2 regions of the Ureibacillus suwonensis genome follow, and region 1 is predicted to be linked to the other one. Evidence: riboswitches for the same ligand, from Rfam matches in the RefSeq annotation. Region 1 holds a riboswitch; the other holds the start of a gene.
What was found. A riboswitch is a leader RNA that binds a small molecule or an ion and turns the genes downstream of it on or off. The one in region 1 is predicted to bind thiamine pyrophosphate.
Positions count from the first base shown of each region.

Region 1 (8,208 bases):
ATCCTCATTCACCTTATGTTTTCTCGGCTGTCCCACGTTCCTTCTCTTTACTTGATTTTTCTATAATACATAACGGATACCGCGATCCGTAAGCCCGGTCATTTCGCAAATTTCCTTCACCGGCTTGCCGCTGGTATACATTTCAATGATCATTTCATCCGAAATTCCGCGTTTTCTTGGCACACAATCCCCCCTCCAAGAAAAACTGTTTACAAGATAGAATATATGCTCATTTAACATTATAAGAACAAATGTTCTTATTTTCAATTATTTAGGTGACTTCTTCATCCTGTTTTCTCCTTGAAAAAGATTTTAACCCACGGATACAGACCGATATTTATTTGAAAGTTCCAGAGGTCCTGTATAAGCATAATTCCATTCCCCATCGATTAAATACGTGGCTTCGTATCGAACAATCAACCGTTTCATTTCTTTCAGCACATGCTCCGGAAAAGGATGGCTTTTTACCACTTTCCCCTCCTTCCCAATCAGAGAACCATTTCCCCCGATCATCGGCAACTGATGAAATGTATGATCGATAACAGGCAGCATATCCCGTATCGGTCTTGCAGAAGCAAAGACAATTTCATGGCCGTCTTCCCTGACCTTCTGCAACGAATCTAAAATCTTTTCCGATATCGGTTGTCCTATAAAGACTATGGTTCCATTCAAGTAAAAACAAACTTCATCCGTATCACCTTTTCCTTTAATTTTCCATTGCCTAATATACCATGAAACTGTTTTTATGGGATATTTCGCCAAACGTTTTGCCATCTATGTACCAAAAAATATATGCGCCAGTTTTCCAACTGGCGCATGGCCAAGAAGGGTGTTCTGGCCCTGATATCCCGACTTCCTTTATATAAATGCCATTATCAGCGAGCGATTGTTAGGCCTGTAGTATCTGTTGATAATAATCTAGTCTCGCCGTTCACATAAGAAACCCAAACAAGGAAATTATCTTGGAATGCGATGAAAATTCCTTGCGTATTGTTGAAGCCGTTGCCTGTTACATAAATTTTTTCGCCGAAATCAAACTCCAAGTGTTTTTCCATGCCATCATTCACCTCCATTTTTGAAGTTACTATAATAAATGCAGATTTTTTTATGCGAACTGATTCATATGTACCAGGTTCAAAACAAAAATTTATATTTTATTTATAGAAGAAAATCTAATGAACATCTCTTTCAACAAATGCCCATTCCTATCAAATTGAACCGGCTGAACAAGACCGGAAAATAATCGCGCATTATAAACGAACAAAAGAAACGCTTCAACATCAGCTCACTGGTGAACGCGCGTTTTGCGCCCGGAAGATGCGGGAAATGGATTATACGAAGGAAATGAATGGATATGTATGACGGAGAACAAAAGGAAAGGAAAAGCTGTTTCAGAATAAAAAAATAGGTTACAGGTTTCATAAATTGGAGATTTTGTTAAATTTCAATATATTCACTGCAATTGAATCATGATTATGATATAACTTTCATAAAATTTACAAGATGGACCGTGTATACATAAAACAAGACTTTTTGTTCATTTTTCTTGAATGATTTCATCGATTTATACCCCGTTATTTCTCCAAAAAGTATATAATAGCTGTATATGGAGGTCGAACATGCTAAAAATTAAGAAAATCGAATTTATTAAAGCGGTATATGATGAATCTTTGTCCCATAATATTTTCTCTATCGCCAATGTCTATTTTTCGAACTATCCGCCCATTTTAGGCGCGTTGATATATTGGAAGAAAAACAATTCCCGTTCCGAATTTACACGGGAAGGTGAATATAAATTTTTTTACAACCTGGATGATATCACGTATTTTGCTGCTGTGAAATTCCCGAAAGGCACGAAATTGACGAGGGACCAAAAACAAGAATTATCTTATATCTTATTGGACGAACGGGGATCCATCGGCACATATACCTTTAAAACCCATCCGAGCAGAAGAAAGCGATTCGATCCGAAAAAGACGCTTGCAAGATTGAACATTCCTGAAGATTTTGATGTCAAATCGATTCCTGTCCATTATGGTCCGATCATTGATGAACAGAGCGCGGAAGAAATCCGTAGGGAAAATCCGCATTTATCAAAGGAATTCATTATCGATTATTGTTATTGGCGATATCGTTTAATAAAGCTCCATCCGACTGATTTCGAGCCTTATTTAAAATATGTGGATTTTGCATATGTATGCTATGCTTGCGATCAAATTTCGGAAAAATATTTGATTGATCATTTGGATATGGTGGATGTTTCTGCATTGCAATATAATTACCCGGTGCTTGCAAGGCTTTCTTCATCCTTTAAAAAATATATGGTCGAAGAATTGATTCGAAACGGTATGGAAATCAATCCGCATTTTGCTGATGAAATTGATACGTTTATTGAGGATGATACGTATTTCAGCGAATATGCAACCATTGATTTGTTGGATGATGATTTATTTGAAGAAGATGAGGAAAAAGTGGAATTTCAATTCTTTGAATTCGACCGCGGCCCATATAAGTGGCTTGGAAGTGAACATTTGGTGAAAGGCATCCCTTCCCTCGCTTCCCAATTATATGATGATATGGGCTATAAAAAACCGACAAACGAAGAAATGGATGAACAATTTGACAAATACAGCAAGCAGCAAATCTCATTGATCAGTGCCATTTTGGAGCCCCATTGGCTAAACCGCTACAAAGATCGCATCGATTGGAAAGCGGCCTGTTTATATAATAAACACCTGACGGATGAGTTCTTGACAGAGCATATCGAATTCGTCGATTTTGAGTGTCTTGGCAATAATTTGAGTTGCGTTTTATCCGAAGAATTCATTGAAAAGCATATGAATCAGTTCAACCACGACAAACCTGTACCGTTAATTATCCGCTTTTTGACGGTGCAAATGTATTTGAATCATAAAGACAAAATCAAAGTGAATTCCGAATTGCTGTTCCAATATTATAACAGCATCGGCGCACCCGAATACAAACAAATTCTTGATTTGCTGGATGAATAGCAGTTTTTGGACGCCATTTTCAATGAAAATGGTGTTTTTTTTTACCAATAAAACAACCTTGCTTGCGGCAACTCGACAAGCAAGGTTGTTAACTGGCTCGTATGTTTAATGTAGACAAGTGTATGACCTCTCTTTTCTGCGATCTGTAATGGTTACAGAATATATTCGCGATTTTCTTATGCATTTGCTTGTTCTTTCGTTTTTCGTGCATGTTCGTTGAATTGATCCAATTGTTCTTGGGATAGATGCTCAACGAAAATTGAAAAATTGATTGGTTCCAGACCGAATTGTTCGCATTTGGAAACGTAATATTCATAGCCTTCTTGATAAGTAGTCATAAAAAACACTCCTTTTTGATTTGTACTATAACAGTTGTTGTTTGATGATTCTAATATAGTACAGTTTTATTTTGCTGTCAACAAAAAGTTGAAAGACTTGTCTAAATTTTTAAACAAGTCTTTTTGATCTTAAATGAGGCTTTTTACCACTTTCGCGATCGTTGCTCCATCGGCTTTTCCTGCAAGGAGCGGTTTTGCGATTTTCATCGCCTCCCCCATATTCATTCCTTTTGAAATGCCTGCTTCTGTTAAAACATTGGCAATTTCCTCTTCAGATAATTGTTTTGGCAAGAAACTTTGCAAAATTTCCAGTTTGCGGTTTTCCTTTTCGATTAAATCTTCCCGGCCTGCTTGCTTTGCTCCTTCAAGGGCTTGATGGGTCTGTTTCACTTCACGATTGACAACCGCAATTTCTTCTTCATGGGAAAGTTCGGAACCTTTTTCTTTTTCCGCTTGATCCAAGGCGGATTTTAATAATGTAAGAACTCCTTTTGCAACGGCATCCTTTTCTTTCATCGCCTGTTTCAGTTGTTCGAAAACGGCTTGTTTCATCATATGATCATTATTCTCCTTTCATGGGATTTTATGAATATTATTATAATAAATTTTCTTTTCGCCATGAATGAAAAAGTGCTTTTTAATCCAGGATTCAAAACTGCAACAAACAAGGATGGATAATAGAATGCGGCAGGAAAATCGTCGAACGCCGCCTGTATTTCCTCTGGTTTAAACAGATCTGTTTTTATTTGATTACCAAAAGCGAATTTTCCATTTTTAAATATAAAACTTCCTATCCCCTGTACAAATACGATCTTTCAAGCTATACTTAGAGCGACAAAATTAAAATCATGATTGAAACCACAGGGGGAGCTTTGTGCTGAGAGTGAACAACTTTTCGTTGTTCTGACCCTTCGAACCTGTAAGATAATGCTTGCGCAGGGATTGTGGGATTTTGGATATATGTTGAATGGCGGACGAGGAGTTCTCCATACATATTCTCCCCCTTGAGGTTTCCATTTTATGGAGGGGAGAATTTTTTTATGAAAAAAATTAAATTGCAGGCTCTCATTGAAGCGGCGTTTTTTGCGGCATTCGCTTTAATTTTGGATTTGCTGCCATCGATCCAATTGGGGCCCTGGATGTCGGTTTCCTGTGCCATGTTGCCTATCTTCATTTTAGCTTTCCGTTGGGGATTCACTGTCAGCGTGATTTCCGGGTTTATTTGGGGGTTGTTGCAAGTGGTCACGGGGGATGCCTATATATTAAATATAGTGCAATTCTTAATCGAATATTTTGTCGCTTTTGCTTTCGTCGGTTTTGCCGGATTATTGTATAAACAGATACAAACCGCCTTTTTTGCAGAGAAGAAGAAAGCAAAAGGATTGATTTTGGCTGTATTGGCCGTCTTCCTGGGAAGTATCGCCCGGTATTTTTGGCATTTTCTTGCGGGTGTCGTTTTCTGGGCGGAATATGCGCCGGAAGGAATGTCCCCGGTGATCTATTCGTTGGTCGTAAATGGTGCAACGATGATTGGCGCGGCCATTTTCTGCTCGATTTTGATCGTACTTCTCCTTTCAGCCGCACCCCGGTTGATTCAGCGAAAAGGATTTGACATTGAAACGAATAAAACAACCACATCCTAATAGGATGTTTCATTTTGCGATCGGGCTGTCTGAAAAACGGGTTAACCGCTTTTTCGGACAGTTTTTATTTTTTTATAAAAACTTCTTTCACTAAAATATTTTGATAAAAAATAATAAATAGATGCCGCTTTTTTCTTTCCCAAACCTAATTTTGCTCGATTAAACCCATAAAAAAAGGATGTTTAACCTTCAAAAATTTATCTTTAATATGAATTATCAAAATATTTATAGTTGATAAAATATTATTTTTATATATAATTTACTATATTAATATACAATATTTCCACTATTAAAACAGTTCTAACAGAAAGGGTTTTGCAACGATGAAAGATTTCTTCAGTAAATTATTAACGGGAATGAGTTTAGGGATTGTGGTTTGTTTGATCCCTAATGCTCTTGTCGGAGAAATATTAAAATTGATTATTCCACATGCAGGGCCCCTTGAAACGTTCTTGACCGCCGTTTTGAACGCCTCTGTACTTGTGATGAGCTTACTGCCGGTGATTATGGGGGTTCTGATCGGAATCCAATTCAAACTGAATCCGGTTCAAATGTGTTCCATCGGACTTGCAGCTTTTATCGGCAGCGGTGTAACGACAATGGATGAAAATGGGGTCATTACGATGGCGGGGATTGGAACGGTCATCAATATCGGGATTACGGCAGCCATTGCCACATTATTCGTAAAATTCTTAGATGTGAAATTGAAGGATTGGACATTGTTATTGATGCCGGCCCTTACCATTTTCATTCCCGGTTTAATCGGTTTGGCCATTTTGCCTTACGTTCGTGATGCAAGTTTGGCCATTGGGGAAGGCATTATCTACTTAACAAATTTACAACCTGTGTTCATGGGTATGTTAATCGCAATGGTGTTCTCCATTCTGATTCTCTCACCGATTTCAACGATCGGTGTTGCTACCGCCATTATGATTTCAGGGGTCGCAGCGGGAGCGGCAAACCTCGGTGTGGCGGCTTCAGGTGTCGGCATGTGCATTGCCGCCTATAAAGCGAATAATTTAGGGACTGCCATCGCCCATCTTGCATCAGCCAAAATTCAAATGCGCAATTTCTTTATGAAGCCGCGCATTGCCTATCCAATGATCATTACAGCCGCGATTCTCGGTGCTTTATCAGGGGTTCTTCAAATTGTGGGAACACCGTACAGCGCGGGATTTGGTCTCGCTGGATTCGTGGGACCATTGAAATATTTGGATCTGGTCGGCTGGAACTTTAAAAGCATTACCATTGCAACTGTGATGTTCATCGCATTGCCTGTCATTTTAAATCTCATTTTCATTAAAGTCTTTGAGAAAAAATTTAAATGGATCAAATCGGATGATTATCTCGTTTCATACGAACATTAACATGGGATGGCTAACCTATTATAATATAGGTTAGCCTTTTTTTGTACATACGCCATTTTGGTGGGATGAAACTGTTATAAAACAGAGAATTTCTGAATATTGTTTGATTTTTTATGAATATTGAAATAACTCTAGGATGATGTTTCACTTTCAAGTAAGATGGAACTAATGTGAAGGAGGTATTTAGGATGCAAGTTCGTACGATGAGACTTGAAGAAGAAGAAGCAAAAATTGTCTATCAAGAAACAGCCGGTTTGGCCATCATCACAATCCATCGCCCTCAATTGAAAAACGCGTTGACAGCCAATATGTGGGATCAACTAGCCAAAATCGCAAAACAATCCCTTGAAAATCCAAAAAACAAAGTATTGATCCTCCGTGGTTCCGGTGAGAATTTTACAGCCGGTTCAGATATAAAGGAATTCAATCGGATGTCGTTGGAAGAAGCGGAAGAAGCGTTTGTCAGAATGGAAAATACGATTTCGACAATCGAGAATTTACCGCTCCCGACCATCGGAGTGATCAACGGACCTGCCATGGGCGCCGGACTGGAGCTTGCATTGGCATGTGATATACGCATAGGTTCTGAAAAAGCGCGCATGGGCATTCCTGTCGGCAAACTGGGCATTACGTTGAATAATAAATTTGCCAAACGTCTTGTGGATTTGGTGGGCCCATCCACAACGAAAGACTTTGTTTTCACCGGCCGCACATTCAAAGCGGAAGAAGCTTATCGGGCGGGCATGTTGAACTATTTGGTGCCTGAAAAAGAATTGACGCGCTTTTCCATCCGTTTGGGAAAATTGGTGGCCAGCATGTCCCCTGCCTCACTGCTGGCAGTGAAAAATTCGGTAAAAGAGTGCATCGATTCCGCTCCGGTTCTTTGGCAAGGTTCGACGCCTTTTGTAGATCCGATCGATTTTCCTGAAGGCGTCCGCGCGTTTGTTGAAAAACGTTTGCCTCAATTTACAAGAAAAAGATAAACAAAAAATGTGGTTGGCGATAAGTCAACCACATTTTACATTATGCCTTTCAAAAAGATGAGAATATGCATCGGTTCAAATTCAAAATGGCGTTGAAACTGGACGGAAATCTGTTTTTGTAACTGCTCCATTTTCTCGATCACATCATAATCAACCGGGGTTTTAATATGAAGGGATACATAAATCTTCGGCTGGAACTTCTTCATGGTGAATTGGACGGAATCCACTTTCGCAACCGCCGGATGGTTCGAAACGACATATTTGATCAAATCGAGATAAACATTCGGCGATATATCGATGGTTTGCCGGTGGAAATCCGGTTGGACAATGGTCGTTTCCCCCAACTTCACCCGATTTTTCGTAAATATATCAAATCCCTTTTGGATGATTCGTCTGAAAAAATTTTGTTCCACTTGCCGATATGGGATGGGCATCAAATGTTTCCCCTGGGTGAAACGGATAAATTGGGACAATTTGATTTCATTTTTTGAGCGGATATCGTCAATATAATAAAATTGTTGGATCGGGCCGAGTTCCAGCTGTTCCGCAATCTTTTTCGTCATTTTATCGCTTGTGCCGATGATCAATATGGATTGGATGTTCTGCTTTTTGATTGCTTCCATCACTTCTTTCTGATGGGCTTCATCCTGAAAAATCGCTCTCCGGACCGCCCGGATCGTGTTCTTTTCAAATTTCGCCGACGTGCCCGCAATTTTTTGCCCGTTTTTGATCAACAACCCATCGTCGATGATGGCTTCGATTTGATGATCATGGGCAAATTGCAAAGCGCTTGTACTCTTCCCTGACCCGCTCGGACCGCTTAAAGAATATACTTTCATTCTTTCAACTCCATCACTTCTTTTCTA
Region 1 covers NZ_JBHSNQ010000190.1:12,042-20,249, reverse strand. The annotation lists gene ACFPOH_RS15575 (LAGLIDADG family homing endonuclease) at 1-36, opposite strand, end outside; gene ACFPOH_RS15570 (hypothetical protein) at 61-183, opposite strand; gene ACFPOH_RS15565 (HAD hydrolase family protein) at 313-762, opposite strand; gene ACFPOH_RS15560 (hypothetical protein) at 876-1,055, opposite strand; gene ACFPOH_RS15555 (nucleoside-diphosphate sugar epimerase) at 1,620-3,011, shown strand; gene ACFPOH_RS15550 (transcriptional regulator) at 3,188-3,349, opposite strand; gene ACFPOH_RS15545 (GatB/YqeY domain-containing protein) at 3,479-3,904, opposite strand; TPP riboswitch at 4,203-4,309, shown strand; gene thiT (energy-coupled thiamine transporter ThiT) at 4,390-4,992, shown strand; gene ACFPOH_RS15535 (PTS sugar transporter subunit IIC) at 5,316-6,359, shown strand; gene ACFPOH_RS15530 (enoyl-CoA hydratase/isomerase family protein) at 6,548-7,342, shown strand; gene ACFPOH_RS15525 (hypothetical protein) at 7,378-8,181, opposite strand.

Region 2 (8,208 bases), on a different contig from region 1:
ACACAAAAAATGCTGACCAATCAATTACGTGAGTTAGAAAACGAGGATATTATTCAGCGTGTTGTCTATCCACAGGTTCCTCCTAAAGTGGAATATTCGATTACCGAGTACGGCCGGAGCTTAGAACCAATCTTACACGCAATGCACGAATGGGGAACAAACCATATCCAGCATAAAAAACAAAAAATGAATGAATCGATGAGTAAATAAATACTGAAAACACCCAGTTTCTTTACTAGATAGCTGGGTGTTTTCAAAAAATAAAAGAAAGAATCATTCACATTCTGGTTCAATATCCAATTATTTTAACCTTCATTTCAACCTGCAATAAAATGACTTGCTTAAACGACGGTCTGCTTCTCACCACTATCTTGTGCTTTCCCCTTGAATGTGTAATGTGTTAACACTTCTTTTTGCGGTTGCTGCAAATTGAAAAATCATCATTATTAGAACAATCACTATCATTCCAACTACTGCAGAAGTAAAGCTGTTCGTTGCGTCATAAATCCAACCGAGAATAATAGGACCTAATGCACCAATTACATAACCAGCAGATTGTATCATGGCCGACCAAGAGGCTGCTTCATGAGCGTTATCTGTAGCATCAATTGGCAAAAGAAGATTTAAAGGAAACAATCCGCCTGCTCCAATACCTATCAATGCAGAAGCTAGCAACGGTTCAATATTTAGCACGAGTAAAATAAATCCAACAAGTTCTATAATGGATTCTACAATCAACCAGAAACGACGGGAGTGAAACCTTCTTAACAAAATTGGAAGCACTAGGCTAACTGGTATTTGCACGACTACGAAAATTGTTAATGCGATTGCGGCGTAATCTTTCGTGTACCCCATTCCTTGGATGATTTGAGGTAGCCATGCCGTAATTGAGTAAAATAGCATACCCATCAGACCAAAGGACAATGTAAGAATCCATGCTTTACCGTTCCCCCACGGCAATTGAACTTTTGTTCCAGAAGTAGCAGTGTGAGCTGATTTTTTGACTTGTTGATTTACAAATAACCACCAGATAACTGCAGCTACGAATGCTATAATTGCCCAAAATGCAAGGGAAGTTTGCCAGGAGTTAAAGCTATTCTCTAGCGATGTAGAGAGTGCAGAACTAATTGCTGCCCCCAAAGTCAGAGCTACGGTATATACTGAAACCATAAAAGGTACTTGATTAGGAAAATGCTCTTTAATGAAACCAGACAACAGTGGACCTATCAAAGCGATACCGATACCTGCAATTATAGCTGTTGTTACTAGAAATGATACAGAATCTGTGAACAAACGAATAACAGTACCAACTCCAATAATTAAAAGCGATAAGCCGATTACCCGTTCAATTCCCCATTTTCCCCCAGCTTTCACGGCGATTGGAGAAAAAAGACCCATACAAAGCACTGGAATGGCAGTCAACAAACTTGCGACAGCTGCACTCATTCCAAGATCTGTTCTAATGCTCTCTAGTAAAGGGGCGATTGAGTTAATAGCTGGACGTAGATTTAGCGAAGCCATAAATAAAGCGATAATTAATAAGACACTTTTTTTCATCTAATATCCCAACTTTCTTTATGCTTTAATTAGATTCATTCAAAAAAGTACCGTTTCTATAATCTTCACATACTTGTTGAATATCTTCTTATTCATAACGAATGGGCTCCTGCCAAAAACAAGTTCACCATGTCGTTCCCAAGGACCCGATTCGATAATCTTTTGTTGCAAGTTTTGTTTTAAATCCCTCCATTAAATTGTTTTGTTCAACGAAATCCATTATGCCAATGAAGTATGAAAGTGATAAGTAGGCACTTTAATGTGGTTTAGTTTCTTTGAAGATACTATTGGAGATGTAGCAAGGTTAAGACTATAAAATTTAATATTTACTTCCCTCTTTTCTCCGTTCTGGCTTGTATCAAATATTCTGTTAATGTTATTAAATTCTTCCATTTAATTAATAGAAAAGAAGTTGATACTTAACTGGCTTAAATATAATAAAAAAGGAGAATCCTTCTTTTACTTTTGTACATGATGAATGTAATGGATATCCTGAAAGTTTTTTAAAACCTAAAAAAATATAAACCCATGAAATTTTGCAATGTGCAAAACTTCATGGGCTATTTTTCTATTTAGGAGGATTTTATCCTAGCATCTGCTTCAATTTCCATTCTAAATACATCTTGTTATTCAGATTTTATTGTTTAGTATGAGGTAAAGTAATTAGATTACCTTCAATTATAATGTTTATATTCCTTCATTTATCGTTTAGAATTTTTCCATTTGATTAATTTCCGCTTGTCTAATTTAGGCCATCTGTGTTTTGGAACATATTTTACCATCGTTTCAAACAACATACCCCATTGCTCTATTGATAGGATGCCAACTGGCGTTTCACTTTTTATGCCCAAACTTCTTTTAACCCTTTTGATTTGCTGTGCTGTAAAAATGCCCCTTAATGCAAAGTCAATTGGCATCTGCGGGTTTTGCAATACATAGTCTGCGAATCCCCAAAAAATGAAATAATCTTTATAAGGAACTTTTGGATTTACTTTTCTTTTTATCGTAATCAGTGCCGAATCTACTTTTGGTTGGGGAGAAAAGTTTTTCTTAGAAATTTCTTTTACGTATCGAATATCAAACCACATTCTCCAAGCAATGATATATGGGTCCTTCACAAATTGAGAGGTGAATCTTTTTGCCGCTCCCTTTTCCATTACTATTGCTCCTCTCTGAAATCCACTTATCGGATGATTCAATAACATCTTCATAATGGGCGTCGTAATCGAATAGGGAATATTCGAAACAACGATAAAAGGTTCTTTCGGCAATTGAATTTGTAATATATCGTGATGAATGATTTTAACATTACCGGTTTCAGCAAATTTCTCTTTTAATAAACTTACAAATTTTCCTTCATATTCTATAGCCAGTATCCCCCTTGCTTTTTTACTTAACACCGACGTCAATGCACCTTTTCCAGCACCAAACTCTAAAACTAAATCATGTCGAGTTACATTTGCAATTTCTACTATTTCATTTATTAATTTCTTATTATGCATTAAATGTTGTCCTAAAAAATTGGGTGGTTCACTTCTTCGATGTTTACGATTTTTAGTCATTAATTCTTCTTCCTTTCTAAAAAAATCACAAGCATCTGCTTGCGATTTAGAGCAAATGGAAGAAGATCCGCCCTCATTCGTTTGGAATAACATATTGACAAGATAGGCATCAAAAAAGGACTTGTACTTAGGTGTAGTACAAATCTATCGAAAGAAAGTGAAATTCCTTAATAATAGAAAAAAGGCAGAAATAATCTGCCTTCGGAAATGACGTTATTAACCCATTAATTAATATCAACCATAAATAGTGATATTACAAAAATGTGGTTCAAAAATGAAAAATGAAGATTATTAAAAAAGGACAGACTACTCCCATTTACTCTGCCGTTCACAAGCAGAGCCTTTGAACATATTCAATTCATTAGTTCAAAGTTGGGAAACGTAGTCTCATTGAGTGTGTCACTTTTTTAATAATCCTCCTTTAATGATGAATACAAAAACAGTATATTGGTCCTGAATCAAATTGTCAAATGGAACTATTGGGGACAGTCTATGTGTTCGAACCTAATGATAAATATGATTTGTTTGACGAATGCGAAAGTTTATTAACTGAATCATGAAATATAGAATCATAAGAAATGAAATTTATATGCCAATATTTCAGTATATACATGCTAATCAATCTTCCAATGTTTTAATAATGATCAAGTCCGTTTGTTCTTCATCCCCCATATAAAAGGAGTGAAATCCTTTTTGAACAAATCCCATTTTCTTATAAAAGCCAATTGCATTTTCGTTCTTTTCCCAAACCCCAAGCCAAATTTTCTTTTTATTCCATTCCTTTGCAACTTCAATCGCTTTATTTAGCAAGGCTTTTCCAAGTCCATGCTTCTGAAATTTCTCTCGAATATAAATTCTTTCAATTTCAAGGAATTCATCGCCCATTTTTTCCGTCTGAGCATCATCACTATTGACTTTTAAGTAACCCGCCAATTCATTTTGGTAATAGACAAAGAAAAATTGTGAATGAATATTGGATAGCTCTTTCTCTAATTGTTTTATATTAAATGCCTTTTCTAAATATACTTTCATATTTTCAGGTGAATTTTGATCTTTAAATGTGTAATAAAACGTTTCAATGCCCACTTCTTGTAATGTGTGCAAATCTTCAAGGGTACATGTTTTTATTTTGATTGTCATAGTGAACATCTCTCCTCATATCAATAATTTCGTTTGTTTCCCTTCTTAACGTATTCCCAATCTTTTTCAACATTTTTTCTTACCCGCTGCAAAAGATTGAATAATGTTTCCACTTCTACTTCAGATAATCCTTGTAAAGCTACAGCGTTAGAATGATCATGTTCTCTTATTAAAAACGGATAAACATTATTGCCTTTCTCGGTCGCATAGAGTTTCTTAATTTTTTTTATTTTGTGGATCCTCTCGCTTTTCAACAAATCCGTTCATTTCTAGTTTTTTTATTGCGCGTGATGCAGTTGTCCGATCCACTTTGATCATTTCAGCCAACTTTTCTTGAATAATTCCTGGGTTCTCACATATTCGTACAAGGTACAAATACTGACCTTTTGTTAAGTCATATTCTTTAAACTCGATATTACTGATTGAATCTAGTGCTCGTGCTATCATCCCAATTTCACGAAGAACTTCTTTCATAATGAACTCCTTCATTTTTATTGCAAATGCAATATTTTTAATTCATTTTAATCAAACTTTGTTGCATTTGCAACAAAAAAATAATTGAATATCTACATAATTTTAGGGTGATAATTCAAAAGAATTTGCAATCTTTCATAAGAATAAGTAGACTTTATATTGAAATTGAATATATTAACCGGGGGCTTGCGGAAGCAGGCTGAGAGTACGACTAATCCGTCGTTGACCGTTTGAACCTGATTTGGGTAATGCCAGCGCAGGGAGTGTAGTAAGTCGAATTATGCACTTTGCTTAGGCAGAGTGCATTTTATTTTGCGGAAAGGGTGAAAACCGATGACTCAGCAACGAGAAATCATAGAGGAACTTTCTCAATTTATCAAAAAGAATCAAGCTTCAGAAGAAGAGTTTAATAGCTTGGCTTTACATATTTTTAATTATCAATACAAACATAATCTCCCCTATCAAACATTTTGCCGCCAAAAAGGAAAGACACCGCGGCTTGTGAAAAATTGGCGAGACATTCCTTATGTGCCGATGAGTGCCTTTAAAGAGGTTCCATTGACATGTTCAGATCCAGAGGCAGCGGTTAGAGTCTTTATGACAAGCGGAACAACCCAAGGAAAACAAGGCAAACACTTTCATTCCACTCTCGAAATCAGAGAACTTTCCATGATTATCAACTTTAAAGAACGGTTTATGAAAGAAACAAATCGCATCCGCATGGGAATTTTGTTTCCAACTGAAGAGAAAATGCCGCACTCATCCTTAGCCCATTATTTAGCTCTTGTCATGAAAGAGTTTGGCACAGAGGACAGCTGCTATTTATTAAAAGAGAACGGCGTACATATTCAAAAAATCATCAGTGAGTTGGAACATGCCGAAAAAACAGGAGAACCATTTGCTTTGCTCGGAGCAAGTTTCAGTTTTGTTCATTTGTTTGAGGAATTGGAGCGTTTAGGAAAAACGTTTAATCTGCCGAAGGGAAGCAAAATTCTTGATACTGGTGGTTATAAAAATAAATCAAAGGAATTAGATTTAAATGAATTTTATCAGTTGCTTGAAAGATATTTCGGTGTAGATAGAAGCAATTGTATTAATATGTACGGCATAACAGAGCTAAGCACGCAATTTTATGATGATGGCAATGAGGTCGTTCCATCTATAAAAACTGGACCTAGTTGGATTCGTACGAGAGTCATCAATCCGTTAACAGGTGAAGAGGTTCCAGAAGGAGAACGTGGTGTTTTAGTTCATTATGATTTAGCGAACTTTAATTCCGTAATGGCGGTTGCTACTGAGGATGTAGGAATGGCGGTTGATGAAGGATTTTATCTGTTCGGTAGAGTTCAAGGTGCCGAGGTAAGGGGATGCTCGCTAGCGGTAGAAGAGTTTATTCAATTGGCGAAAGGAACAGCAAAATGAGAATAACAGCTGGATATATTCCAAATATCGGAGAAACGAAATTTGATAAGAAAATCCTGAAGTTTCAGGATTTAGAAGTGGAACTGCCTCTCCTTACATTAGAGCAAATGCAGAGGGTCATTGACACGGTGAAAAGAGAAAGTGCGGAAATCTTAAAATCACTGTCGGTATCAACAGTAGTGGACATCATCGGTTATGTAACGGAACAATTTTTGGAACGCAGTTCATCTTATCGACAGCAGGCGGAAAAGTTGCTTCCGATTGTCACCGGCTATGATGAGGAGGTAATTCGCCTTGGTCTTACATCTTTTTTAAAAACATTTCGCAAGCACGAACTCCAGCGTTTCCTAGTAGAAGATTTAGGAAATCCATTATTATTAGATCATTTTCAGCCGCGCGCAAAAGGTGGTTTTTCAAAAGCAATTGGACCCGAACTCATTACCCATGTATGGGCAGGGAATGTTCCAGCACTGCCTATTTGGAGTTTCGTATCTGGTCTGCTAGTAAAAGCAGGAAATATCGGAAAAGTTTCAAGTTCTGAACCTCTTTTTGCCGGCTGGTTTGCAAAAGCCTTAGCAGAGGCCGAGCCGAGTCTTGCCAATTGCTTTGCAGTTGTGTGGTGGAAAGGCGGCGATGAAAAGCGAGAGAAGATGATATTTGAAAAGTCGAATCTCGTTATCGGATACGGTAACAACGAAACGCTGCAAGCTTTAAAAAAACAAGTTCCCATTACTACTCGCTTTTTACCTTTTGGTCATAAAGTAAGCTTTGGCATCATTTCAAAATCTGCCTTAGATGCGCACAAAGCATGGCGAATTGCTCATCAAGCCGCACTTGATGTCATTCGTTACGATCAGCAAGGTTGTTACTCACCGCACTTATTTTATGTGCAAAAAGGCGGAAAAGTATCGCCAGTGGAATTTGCCCGCTTGATTGCGGGGGAGCTAGAAAACTTCGAAAAGCGTTATCCAAGGCGTAAGCTTTCCATGGAAGAATCAGTTGCCCTTGCTTCATGGCGGCAAAAGGAAGAAATGAGCACTTTTACAGCAACAGGAAAAGAAGTGCTTGGAACTTCCACACATCAATGGACGGTTGTTTATGAAGAAGAGGAAAAAGTTTTTACGGCAAGTCCGTTGAATCGAGTAATTCGGGTTATTTCTTTTGAAAAATTAGAAGACATTCTGCCATACATCAAGCCATACCGCTCATTTCTTCAAACGATTGGAATGGCCGCAACCCCTAAAGAACTTTTCCACTGGGCAGAGTTGTTGGCTAACGTTGGCGTAACACGAATCACAGCACTAGGAAAAATGACTTCCCCTGAAGCAGGTTGGCATCATGATGGACGGTTCAATCTACTGGATTTAATTCAAATGGTAGACATCGAATCATCGGCAATAGTGGATAGTGAACAATTTGCTCCTTATGTTGATTAGGAGGTTTTTAATATGAGTTTTTTGGTAATGGAGGATGTAACATACAGTTACGAACAAGGAAAAAATCAAATTTTACGTGGGATTAGCTGGGAAATCAATAAAGGAGAGTTTCATTGTCTGCTTGGAAAAAGCGGCTGCGGAAAAACGACCTTATTAAAGCTTGCTGCTGGCCTGCTTTCATCTGAGAATGGAAGCATTCGCCTGCAAGGAAAGGAAGTAATCAAACCTTTACCTAATTGTAGTTTTTTTTTCAAACTCCAACTCTATTGGAATGGAAAACAGTTATTGAAAATGTGCTTCTCCCTATTAAATTGAAACGGAAAATCAGAAGTGAGGATATGGAGCAGGCAATGGAATACTTAGAGCTTGTTGGCTTAGCCTCTTATCGAGATTGTTACCCTTTACAGCTTTCCGGTGGACAACAAAGCCGGGTCGCTCTTGCACGAGCCTTAATGCAAAAGCCTTCTTTATTATTTTTGGACGAGCCTTTTGCAGCATTAGATGCCATTACAAGAGAAGAACTGCAAGATGATCTTTTAAGAATGTGCAATATGCATAATATTACTGTGCTCTTTATTACCCATGATATTGCGGAAGCAGTATATTTATCCGATAAA
Region 2 covers NZ_JBHSNQ010000040.1:41,384-49,591, forward strand. The annotation lists gene ACFPOH_RS04040 (winged helix-turn-helix transcriptional regulator) at 1-210, shown strand, start outside; gene ACFPOH_RS04045 (MFS transporter) at 367-1,557, opposite strand; gene erm (23S ribosomal RNA methyltransferase Erm) at 2,259-3,119, opposite strand; gene paiA (spermidine/spermine N(1)-acetyltransferase) at 3,738-4,259, opposite strand; partial or broken gene ACFPOH_RS04060 (MarR family winged helix-turn-helix transcriptional regulator) at 4,280-4,733, opposite strand; TPP riboswitch at 4,902-5,013, shown strand; gene ACFPOH_RS04065 (LuxE/PaaK family acyltransferase) at 5,067-6,155, shown strand; gene ACFPOH_RS04070 (acyl-CoA reductase) at 6,152-7,591, shown strand; gene ACFPOH_RS04075 (ATP-binding cassette domain-containing protein) at 7,619-7,906, shown strand; gene ACFPOH_RS04080 (ABC transporter ATP-binding protein) at 7,885-8,208, shown strand, end outside.
Region 2: it holds a riboswitch for thiamine pyrophosphate, as region 1 does, so the genes downstream of both, ACFPOH_RS04065 (LuxE/PaaK family acyltransferase) here and thiT (energy-coupled thiamine transporter ThiT) in region 1, are expected to answer to the same signal.